Sporichthya brevicatena: one gene and its partner. The protein of the gene in region 2 interacts with the protein of the main gene of each other region in a pairwise test. Links are inferred from orthologs where the notes say so. Each region holds a gene or a part of one and is shown on either strand. Other genes may lie near its edges.

What was found. The genes of interacting proteins can lie anywhere in the genome.
Region 1: the proteins of rplL (region 2) and dnaE interact in binary tests that used the Escherichia coli proteins (3 or more experiments, as listed by UniProt). The link is inferred for Sporichthya brevicatena from one-to-one orthologs.

Annotation. Positions count from the first base shown.
Region 1 is NZ_BAAAHE010000015.1:106,999-112,258, reverse strand. The notes cover bases 94-4,188. They hold dnaE (DNA polymerase III subunit alpha), read left to right. Parts: upstream 94-466; coding sequence 467-3,988; downstream 3,989-4,188. Other genes in these bases: ABD401_RS10515 (ATP-binding cassette domain-containing protein), read left to right, coding at 4,030-4,188; ABD401_RS10525 (RluA family pseudouridine synthase), read left to right, coding at 94-376. In the rest of the region: more of ABD401_RS10525, read left to right, coding at 1-93; more of ABD401_RS10515, read left to right, coding at 4,189-5,260. UniProt on the Escherichia coli protein: DNA polymerase III is a complex, multichain enzyme responsible for most of the replicative synthesis in bacteria. This DNA polymerase also exhibits 3' to 5' exonuclease activity. The alpha chain is the DNA polymerase catalytic subunit.
Region 2 is NZ_BAAAHE010000010.1:39,918-44,815, forward strand. Bases 2,110-4,881 are described here. They hold rplL (50S ribosomal protein L7/L12), read left to right. Parts: upstream 2,110-3,186; coding sequence 3,187-3,576; downstream 3,577-4,881. Other genes in these bases: ABD401_RS07035 (SCO4651 family lipoprotein), read left to right, coding at 2,110-2,142; rplJ (50S ribosomal protein L10), read left to right, coding at 2,488-3,141; ABD401_RS07050 (ABC transporter ATP-binding protein), read left to right, coding at 3,692-4,654. In the rest of the region: rplK (50S ribosomal protein L11), read left to right, coding at 1-90; rplA (50S ribosomal protein L1), read left to right, coding at 200-922; more of ABD401_RS07035, read left to right, coding at 1,066-2,109. UniProt on the Escherichia coli protein: The binding site for several of the GTPase factors involved in protein synthesis (IF-2, EF-Tu, EF-G and RF3). Is thus essential for accurate translation.

The DNA.
Region 1 (5,260 bases), on a different replicon or contig from region 2:
GGACGCGCCGATCGGGCGGCACCCGGTGCACGACTGGAAGTGGGCCGTGATCGCCGAGGACGCCGGCGGCAAGGCGAGCGTCACGCACTACGACACGCTCGAGGCGTTCCGCGCCGCGAGCCTGCTGACGATCAAGCTCGAGACCGGCCGCACCCACCAGATCCGGGTGCACATGTCGGCGCTGCGGCATCCGTGCGCGGGCGACCTGACCTACGGCGCGGACCCGACCCTGGCCGAGCGCCTGGGTCTGGAGCGACAGTGGTTGCACGCGGTGTCGCTGGGGTTCGAGCACCCGGATTCCGGCGATTGGGTCGAGTTTTCCAGCGACTATCCGGACGACCTTGCGCGCGCCCTGCAGGTTGTCTCGGAGGGCTGACCACACACTGAGACGGGCGCTCGAGTTGTCAGTGGGGCGCCTTAGAGTGAGGCCCGATTCCGGGGAGGCGCAGCGGTGAGTTCGGCAGGCATGAACGACTCGTTCGTCCACCTGCACGTCCACACCGAGTACTCGATGCTCGACGGCGCGGCGCGCCTGGACGACCTCTTCCGCGGCTGCAACGAGATGGGCATGCCGGCCCTCGCGATGACCGACCACGGCAACGTGTTCGGCGCGTACGACTTCGTGAAGAAGGCGAACGAGGCCGGCATCAAGCCGATCGTCGGCATGGAGGCGTACCTCGCGCCGGGCACCCACCGCTCCGACCGCACCCGCGTGCGGTGGGCGGACGGCGGCGAGGACGACGTCTCCGGTTCCGGCTCGTACACGCACATGACGCTGCTGGCGACCGACAACGACTCGATGCACAACCTGTTCCGCATCTCGTCGCTGGCGAGCCTCGAAGGCTTCTTCTACAAGCCCCGCGCGGACCGCGAGCTGCTGCACCGCTACGGCAAGGGCCTGATCGCGACGACGGGCTGTCCGTCGGGCGAGATCCAGACCTGGCTGCGCATCGGCGACTACGAGAAGGCGCGCGCGTCGGCCGGAGAGTTCCAGGACATCTTCGGCAAGGAGAACTTCTTCTGCGAGCTGATGGACCACGGCATCGGCATCGAGAAGCGCGCGCACGACGGGCTGATGCGCCTGGCCAAGGACCTCAACCTGCCGCTGGTCGCGACCAACGACCTGCACTACGCCGCGGCCGAGGACGCGTCCGCGCACGAGGTGCTGCTCTGCGTGCAGTCCGGCAAGACCCTCGCGGACCCGAACCGCTTCAAGTTCGACGCGACCGACTTCTACCTCAAGAGCCCGGCCGAGATGCGCGAGCTCTGGCAGGGCCGCTACGGCCTGCGGGAGGCCTGCGACAACACGCTGCTCATCGCCGAGCGCTGCCAGATGTCGTTCTCCGCGCGCAACCTCATGCCGCGATTCCCGGTGCCCGAGGGGGAGACCGAGGAGACCTGGCTGCGCAAGGAGGTCGACCGCGGCCTGAACGAGCGCTTCCACGGCAACGTGCCCCAGACGCACCGGGATCAGGCGGCCTACGAGGTCGACATGATCATCAAGATGGGGTTCCCCGGCTACTTCCTCGTCACCGCCGACCTCGTGCGGTACGCGAAGGAGAACGGGATCCGCGTCGGTCCCGGTCGTGGGTCCGCGGCCGGTGCGCTGATCGCCTACGCGCTGGGCATCACCGAGCTCGACCCGCTCGCGCACGGCCTGATCTTCGAGCGGTTCCTCAACCCCGAGCGTGTGTCGATGCCCGACATCGACATGGACTTCGACGAACGTCGTCGCGCCGACATGATCCGCTACGCCACCGAGAAGTACGGCGAGGAGCGGGTCGCGCAGATCATCACCTACGGCACCATCAAGGCGAAGGCGGCGATCAAGGACGCCTCCCGCGTCCTCGGCTACCCGTTCGCGATGGGCGACCGCATCACCAAGGCGATGCCGCCGGCCGTCATGGGCAAGGACATCCCGCTGTCCGGGATCTTCGACCCCGACCACAAGCGCTACGCCGAGGCCGGCGAGTTCCGGGCGCTCTACGAGTCCGACCCGGACGTGAAGAAGGTCGTCGACACGGCCAAGGGTCTCGAGGGCCTGAAGCGGCAGTGGGGCGTGCACGCCGCGGGCGTCATCCTCTCGAGCGAGCCGCTGCTCGACGTCATCCCGATCCAGCGCCGCGAGCAGGACGGCGCGATCATCACGCAGTTCGACATGGGCGCCTGCGAGTCGCTCGGGCTGCTGAAGATGGACTTCCTGGGGTTGCGCAACCTCACGGTCCTCGACGACTGCCTGATCAACATCGAGTCCAACCGGGGCGAGAAGATCGTCCTCGAGGAACTCGAACTGACGGACCGTAAGGCGTACGAGCTGCTGGCCCGGGGCGACACCCTCGGCGTCTTCCAGCTCGACGGCGGGCCGATGCGTGCGCTGCTGCGCTCGATGGTCCCCGACAACTTCGAGGACATCTCCGCCGTCCTCGCGCTGTACCGGCCGGGTCCGATGGGCGCGAACGCGCACAACGACTACGCGGACCGCAAGAACGGCCGCAAGCCGGTGGTGCCGATCCACCCCGAGCTCGAAGAGCCGCTGGCCGACATCCTGGGCGACACCTACGGGTTGATCGTCTACCAGGAGCAGGTCATGGCGATCGCGCAGAAGCTCGCGGGCTACTCGCTCGGCGCCGCCGACCTGCTCCGTCGCGCGATGGGCAAGAAGAAGAAGGAGATCCTCGACAAGGAGTACATCCCGTTCTCGGAAGGGATGAAGAAGAACGGGTACTCCGAGGCGGCGATCAAGACCCTCTGGGACATCCTCGTCCCGTTCTCGGACTACGCGTTCAACAAGGCCCACACCGCCGGCTACGGCCTCGTCTCCTACTGGACCGCCTACCTCAAGGCGAACTACCCGCAGGAGTACATGGCGGCGCTGCTCACCTCGGTCAAGGACGACAAGGACAAGTCGGCCCTGTACCTCAACGAGTGCCGGCGCATGGGCATCAAGGTGCTGCCGCCGGACGTCAACGCCTCGGACGCGAACTTCACCCCGCGCGGCGAGGACATCCGCTTCGGCCTGACCGCGATCCGCAACGTCGGCGCGAACGTCGTGACCGGGATCGTCGAGGCGCGGACCGAGCAGGGCGCGTTCACCGACTTCGCCGACTTCCTGCGCAAGGTGCCGGCGCAGGTCTGCAACAAGAAGACCGTGGAGTCGCTGATCAAGGGCGGCGCGTTCGACTCGCTCGGGCACACCCGCCGTGGCCTGATCCACGCGCACGAGCGCGCGATCGACGCGATCATCGACATCAAGCGCAACGAGGCCATCGGCCAGGACTCGCTGTTCGGCGCGTTCGACGACGACGGCGACGCCACCGACACGTCCTTCGACATCGAGATCCCGACGGGGGAGTGGGACAAGCCGGCGCTGCTCGCGTACGAGCGCGAGATGCTCGGTCTCTACGTCTCGGACCACCCGTTGCTCGGCATCGAGAACGTCCTCGCCGCGGCGGCCGACTGCGCGATCACGACGCTGACCTCGAGCGAGGACCGCGCCGACGGGTCGATCGTCACGATCGCCGGCCTGATCACCGGCCTGGCGCGCAAGGTCACGAAGAAGGGCGACACCTGGGCGATCGCGACCGTCGAGGACCTCGGCGGCGCCATCGAGTGCATGTTCTTCCCGGGCTCGTACCAGCAGTTCGGCACGGTGCTCGCGACGGACACCGTCGTCGCGGTCAAGGGCCGCCTGCGCCGCAACGAGGACGAGATCTCGTTGATGGCCTCAGACCTGCAGATCCTCGACACGACGAAGTCCTCCAGCGGACCGGTCGTGGTCCGGCTGCCGGCGATGCGGTGCACGCCGCCGCTGGTCGAGCGGCTGAAGTCGGTCCTGGCCGACCACCCGGGCCAGAGCGAGGTCCACCTGCAACTCGACTCCCGGGCGCGGACGATCGTCATGCGGCTGGAGCGGGGCCCGTTCGTGGCCCCGTCCCCGGCGCTGTTCGGCGACCTGAAGGCCCTGCTCGGGCCGTCGTGCCTGGGATGACCCGGATGAGTTCACTCAGGGTGGCGAGGTAACGTCCCTCGGTGACCAGCCGGACCGTGACCGCGAGCAGGCTTCGCGGCCCGGCGACCTGGTGGTGTCTCGCCGGCGCCCTGCTCGCCTCGGTCGGCTTCGCCGTCGGCGCCTGGACGGCCGGCCGCCTCGCCGAGCGTCCCTCGGGTGGGCTGATCGTCCTGCTGGCCGTCTGCCTGATCGGGGCGGGCGTGCTCGACATGGTGGGGCGCGCGGTGTGGTCGACGGTCGTCGACCGCGCGGAGGGCCGACTGCGGGCCGATCTGCTCGCGGCCGCGCTGCACCAGCCGCTGCCGGCGCTCTCGGAGCAGGCGGTCGGGGAGGTCCTGGACCGCGTCGACGACGACACGCACCAGCTCGGTGAACTGCTGCGCGAGGTCGGCTGGGAGACCGGCCGGACGCTGCTCGCGGCGATCCCGATGTGGGTGGTCGCCGGCCTGACGTGGTGGCCGGCGTGGATCCTGTTCCCGGTCGTCGGACTGCTCGCCGCGGCCGTGGTCCGGCCGCTGACCGAGGCCGTCACGCGCGCCAAGGTGGCGGAGGAGATCGCCTGGACCGACCACGCCGCGGTGCTCGAGGAGGCCGTCGCGGCGCGGGACGACCTGCGCGCGAGCCGGGGCCAGGCGTTCGTGCTGCGGCGCTGCGCCGAGGCGTCCGCGGTCGTGCACCGGCGGGTCCGCACGACGGTGCGCCTGGCGTCGCGGCTCGGCCGACGGGCGGGGGTCGTGCTGCACCTGGTGCTCGCGGGCATCGCGGTCAGCGGCATCCTGCTCGTCGCGGCGGGTCGGCTCTCGACCGCCGCGCTCGTGACGCTGTACCTGGTCAGCATCTCCTTCGTCGGGCAGGTCGACGTCATCTGCCGCTACCTGCCCGACCTGCAGGCGGGTCTGGGGGCGCTGCGCCGGATCCGGACCCTGCTGGAGGCCGACAGTGAGCCCACCGGCGGGGCGCCGGTGCCGGCCGGTCCGCTGGACGTCCGGATCGAGCGGCTGCACTTCGCCTACCCGCAGGGGCCGTTCGCGCTCTCCGACGTCAGCCTGACGATCCCGGCGGGCCGGACGCTCGCGCTCGTCGGACGCACGGGATCGGGCAAGTCGACGCTCGTTGCGCTGCTGTCGCGCGCGATCGACCCGCCGCCGGGGTCGGTGTTCCTCGGCGGCGTCGACGTGCGGGACCTGGACCTCGACGACCTGCGGCGGACCGTGGGCGTCGCCGGGCAGCGCACGGAGATCCTGGTCGGGA
Region 2 (4,898 bases):
ATGCCCGACCTGAACGCGAACGACCTCGACGCCGCGGAGAAGATCATCGCCGGCACCGCCCGTTCCATGGGCATCACCGTCGAGGCCTGAGCAGGACCCGGGCGCCAGCCCGTACGGACCAGCACCACCGCAGCACACCGATCCACGTGGGAGGGCCGCTGCAGCCCGTCGGTACCACGCCTTTTTCCCAGGAGAAGTCATGAAGCGCAGCAAGGCCTACAACAACGCCGCCCCGAAGGTGGACAAGGACAAGCTCTACGCCCCGCTGGACGCCGCGCGGCTGGCGAAGGAGACCTCCACCACCAAGTTCGACTCGACCGTCGAGGTCGCGTTCCGCCTCGGGGTCGACCCCCGCAAGGCCGACCAGATGGTCCGCGGCACCGTGAACCTGCCGCACGGCACCGGCAAGACCGCCCGCGTCCTGGTCCTCGCCAACGGTGACAAGGCCGCCGAGGCCACCGCCGCCGGCGCCGACTACGTCGGCTCGGACGACATGATCGAGCAGATCAGCAAGGGCTGGCTGGACTTCGACGCCGTCGTCGCCACCCCGGACCTGATGGGCAAGGTCGGCCGCCTCGGTCGCGTGCTCGGCCCGCGTGGCCTGATGCCGAACCCGAAGACCGGCACGGTCACGATGGACGTCGCCAAGGCCGTCAACGACATCAAGGGCGGCAAGATCGAGTTCCGCGTCGACAAGCACGCGAACCTGCACTTCATCATCGGCAAGACCTCGTTCTCCGACATTGCGCTGGTCGAGAACTACGCCGCCGCCCTGGACGAGGTGCTCCGGCTCAAGCCGTCCGCCGCCAAGGGCCGCTACCTGCGCAAGGCCGTCTTCTCCACCACGATGGGTCCGGCCATCCCGGTGGACCCGAACAAGGTCCGCAACCTCACGGAGGAGACGGTCGAGGAGACCGTCTGACCTGCGGTTGACCAGGGACTTTGCTCCCTGGATTCCGAAGCACGATCACGATTTGGCCCGGTGCGGAACGCCGCACCGGGCCTTGTCGTCTCAGGAGAGGCAGGCAGACTGGGCCTGCGTCCGACCTGGGAGATGACCGAAACGTGAGTGCGCGCCGTACCCACCGCTTCCGCGCCGCCGCCGTGTCCACGGCGGCCGTCCTCGCCTTCGCCGGCCTGGCCGGCTGCAACGGCTCGGACAGCGCCACCGACCGAGCCGCTGCCGAGCTCGAGTCGATGACGCCGGTGGCCGCGATCCAGAAGGTCGCGGACGCCGCGGCCAAGGACAGCGCCGCCTACACCTTCGAGGTCACCGGTTCCGGGGTCTCGGTGAAGGGCTCCGGCGCGTACCGCGGCGGCGACCGGCCCGCCGCGCGGATGGTCTTCGACTCGATGAAGATGATGGGCATCTCGGTCCCGGCCGGCACCGAGTTCCGCCTGGTCGACGACGTGATGTACCTGAAGATCACCAAGGGTGGTCTGATCCCGGGCCTCGGCACGGACGGCGGCTGGCTCTCCCTGCCGCTGGACGACGCGAAGTCCGAGGGCGCCGACATCGCCGGGATCGACCCGACGATGGCGAACCCGGTGGAGCAACTGCAGAAGATGCTCGACACCCAGGACGTCAGCAAGGTCGGCACCGAGACGATCGACGGCGTCAAGACCACGCACTACCGGGCGAAGATCAACCCCGAGGGCACCGGCACGGTGACCGAGAAGAAGTCCTCGACGCACTCGAACGAGCTCAGCCGCCAGCTGGAGGAGCAGCTCGAGAAGAGCATCAAGGACTCGATGGGCCTGTCCGAGCCCGTCACCGTGGACGCCTGGGTCGACGGCGACTACCGCGCCCGCAAGCTCGCAGTGACGCTGCCGATGGCCGGCGAGTTCAAGATGACGATGAAGTTCACCGACTTCGGCTCGGACGTGAAGGTCGACGTCCCGGCGGACGCGAAGAAGTTCGACGTCGGGGCCCTGCTGTCCGACGCGCTCGGCGGCAAGCTGGAGGACGCCTTCGGCGGGGACCTCGCGAAGCAGTTCGGGGAGGACTTCGACAAGCAGATCTCGGAGCAGCTGGAGCGCTCGCTGGGCGAGAACTTCTCCTCGGACCTGTCCGAGCAGTTCGCCGAGCGGCTCCGCGAGCAGATGGAACAGATGAGCTCCGGCGGCGGCCGCGCCAGCTGATCACACACCCACGAACGCACTGATCACCCGCTCGTCGCACGCTCGACGCACGCTCACAACACGCTTCTCGCACGCTGAGCAGGACCGGGGCCGCGGGGTCGTTTTGACCCGCGGCCCGTTCGGTCCGTACGCTGGCGGCAGCCAAAGACCGCAGGTTGTCATTTCGGTGACCGAAGGCCCCGTACTCCGGGCGGCCCGCGCAGGTGACGCCAGGTGATTCCACCTGGATGGGTAAGGGGGTTCGTCCTTCTGCCCGTGGGACTTCCGCGCCCCGGCCTGCGCCGGGGCGTTTCGTGTGTCCGGACCCGGAACGGACCTGCGGTCGCTCCCGAAGGAAGGAGGGCCATGGCCCGGCCCGACAAGGCATCCGCGGTGGCGGAGCTGACGGACGCGTTCCGCAACTCCAACGCGGCGGTGCTGACCGAGTACCGCGGTCTCACCGTGGCACAGCTCAAGGCTCTGCGGCGCAGCCTCTCCGGCAACGCCGAGTACCACGTCGTCAAGAACACCTTGACGAAGATCGCGGCCAAGGAGGCCGGGGTCGAGGCGTTCGAGTCCCTCCTCGCCGGTCCGTCCGCGATCGCGTTCGTCTCCGGCGACGCGGTCGAGGTCGCGAAGGGGCTGCGGGACTTCGCCAAGGCGAACCCGCTCCTCGTGATCAAGGGCGGCGTCCTGGACGGCAAGCCGCTGTCCGCCGCGGACGTCACCAAGCTCGCGGACCTGGAGTCCCGCGAGGTCCTGCTCGCCAAGCTCGCCGGGGCCATGACCGCCTCGCTGTCCCAGGCCGCGGCCCTGTTCCAGGCGCCGCTGTCGAAGACCGCGCGGACCGTCGAGGCCCTGCGTGCGCAGGTCGAGGCGACCGGTGGCCCTGCCGCCGCCGCCCCGGCCACCGAAGAACCCGCTGTCGAGGCGTCGGCCGAGGCCGTTGCCGAGAGCCCGGTCGCGACGGAAGACCCCGTCGCAGAGACCCCCGAGCCCGAGGCATCCGCCGAGAGCTAAACCCCCTTCAGACCCACGTTCGACCGAATGGAAGGACCGCCGATCATGGCGAAGCTCAGCACCGACGAACTGCTCGACGCGTTCAAGGAGATGACGCTGATCGAGCTCTCCGAGTTCGTGAAGCAGTTCGAGGAGACCTTCGGCGTCACCGCCGCCGCTCCGGTGGCCGTGGCCGCCGCGGCGCCGGCCGGTGGCGGCGGCGGCGACGCTGCCGCGGAGGAGCAGGACGAGTTCGACGTCGTCCTCGAGTCCGCCGGCGACAAGAAGATCCAGGTCATCAAGGAGGTGCGCGCGCTCACGAACCTCGGTCTCAAGGAGGCCAAGGACCTCGTCGACGGCACCCCCTCCAAGGTCCTGGAGAAGGTCAACAAGGAGACCGCGGAGAAGGCCAAGGCTGCCCTCGAGGGCGCCGGCGCCACCATCTCGCTGAAGTAGTTTCCGCACGTAGTTCTCCCGCACCACCAGTTCCACCGCGCGGGCGGTCGCCGATCTCGGCGGCCGCCCGTCGGCGTTCCCGGGCCGGCGCTCGCCGGGCCCTACACTCCCCGGCATGGGCGTCGAGATCGACATCCGGGGGCTCACCAAGAGCTTCGGGCGGCAGGTGATCTGGCGTGACGTGACGCTCACGCTGCCGGCGGGGGAGATCTCCGTCCTGCTCGGCCCGTCCGGGACCGGTAAGTCGGTGCTGCTCAAGACCCTGGTCGGGCTGCTGCGGCCGGACGCCGGCTCGATCGTGATCGAGGGCCAGGACATCTGCCGGCTCAAGGAGCGCGACCTCTACGAGGTCCGCAAGCTCTTCGGGGTGCTGTTCCAGGACGGCGCGCTGTTCGGCTCGATGAACCTCTACGACAACGTCGCGTTCCCGCTGCGGGAGCACACCCGCAAGTCCGAGTCCGAGATCCGCGCCGTCGTGCGGGAGAAGATGGACCTGGTCGGACTGGTGGGGGCCGAGGACAAGCTGCCGGGGGAGCTGTCCGGCGGCATGCGCAAGCGTGCCGGCCTGGCCCGGGCGTTGGTGCTGGACCCGAAGATCATTCTGTTCGACGAGCCGGACTCCGGCCTCGACCCGGTCCGCACGGCGTTCCTCAACCAGCTCATCGTCGACCTGAACCAGCGGATCGGCGCGACGATCCTCATCGTCACCCACGACATCAACACCGCCCGGACCGTCCCGGACAACATCGGCCTGCTCTACCACCGCCACCTGGCGATGTTCGGTCCGCGGGAGATGCTGCTGTCCTCCGAGGAGTCGGTCGTCCGGCAGTTCCTGAACGCTCAGCGGGTGGGTCCGATCGGCATGTCGGAGGAGAAGGACGCCGACGAACTGGCCGCCGAACGTGATACCGAACTCCCTCCGCTGCCCCCGATCCCGCTCCAGATGATGCCGAGCGACGGCGTTCCGCGGTCCCGGCAGCGGCCACCCGGGCAGTGGTGCGCGGAGAACGGGATCGTCCCGCCGGCGGGGTCCTTCGGCGGGTCCGACGTCGGGGCCGATCCCGCCGCAGCGCTCTGACCTGCAAGGACGCGTCCGGTGATCACGTCCGGTATTGTCCGAATCCGTCCAACTGCCCGGCCGCGACGCGTCCACACTGTTGGCCTGATCTCTTGACTGGGGCGCGCTGCGCCCTCATCCTTTCGGTGCGTTCGCGAGTTCTCGCGCTCGCGCGAGGGGCCCGCAGGCTTGACCTGCGGCTCTGGACAGCGGTTTGCCTTGAGGCTAAACTGCCCCCTTGCGCTGTCTGCCGTGATCACCTGTG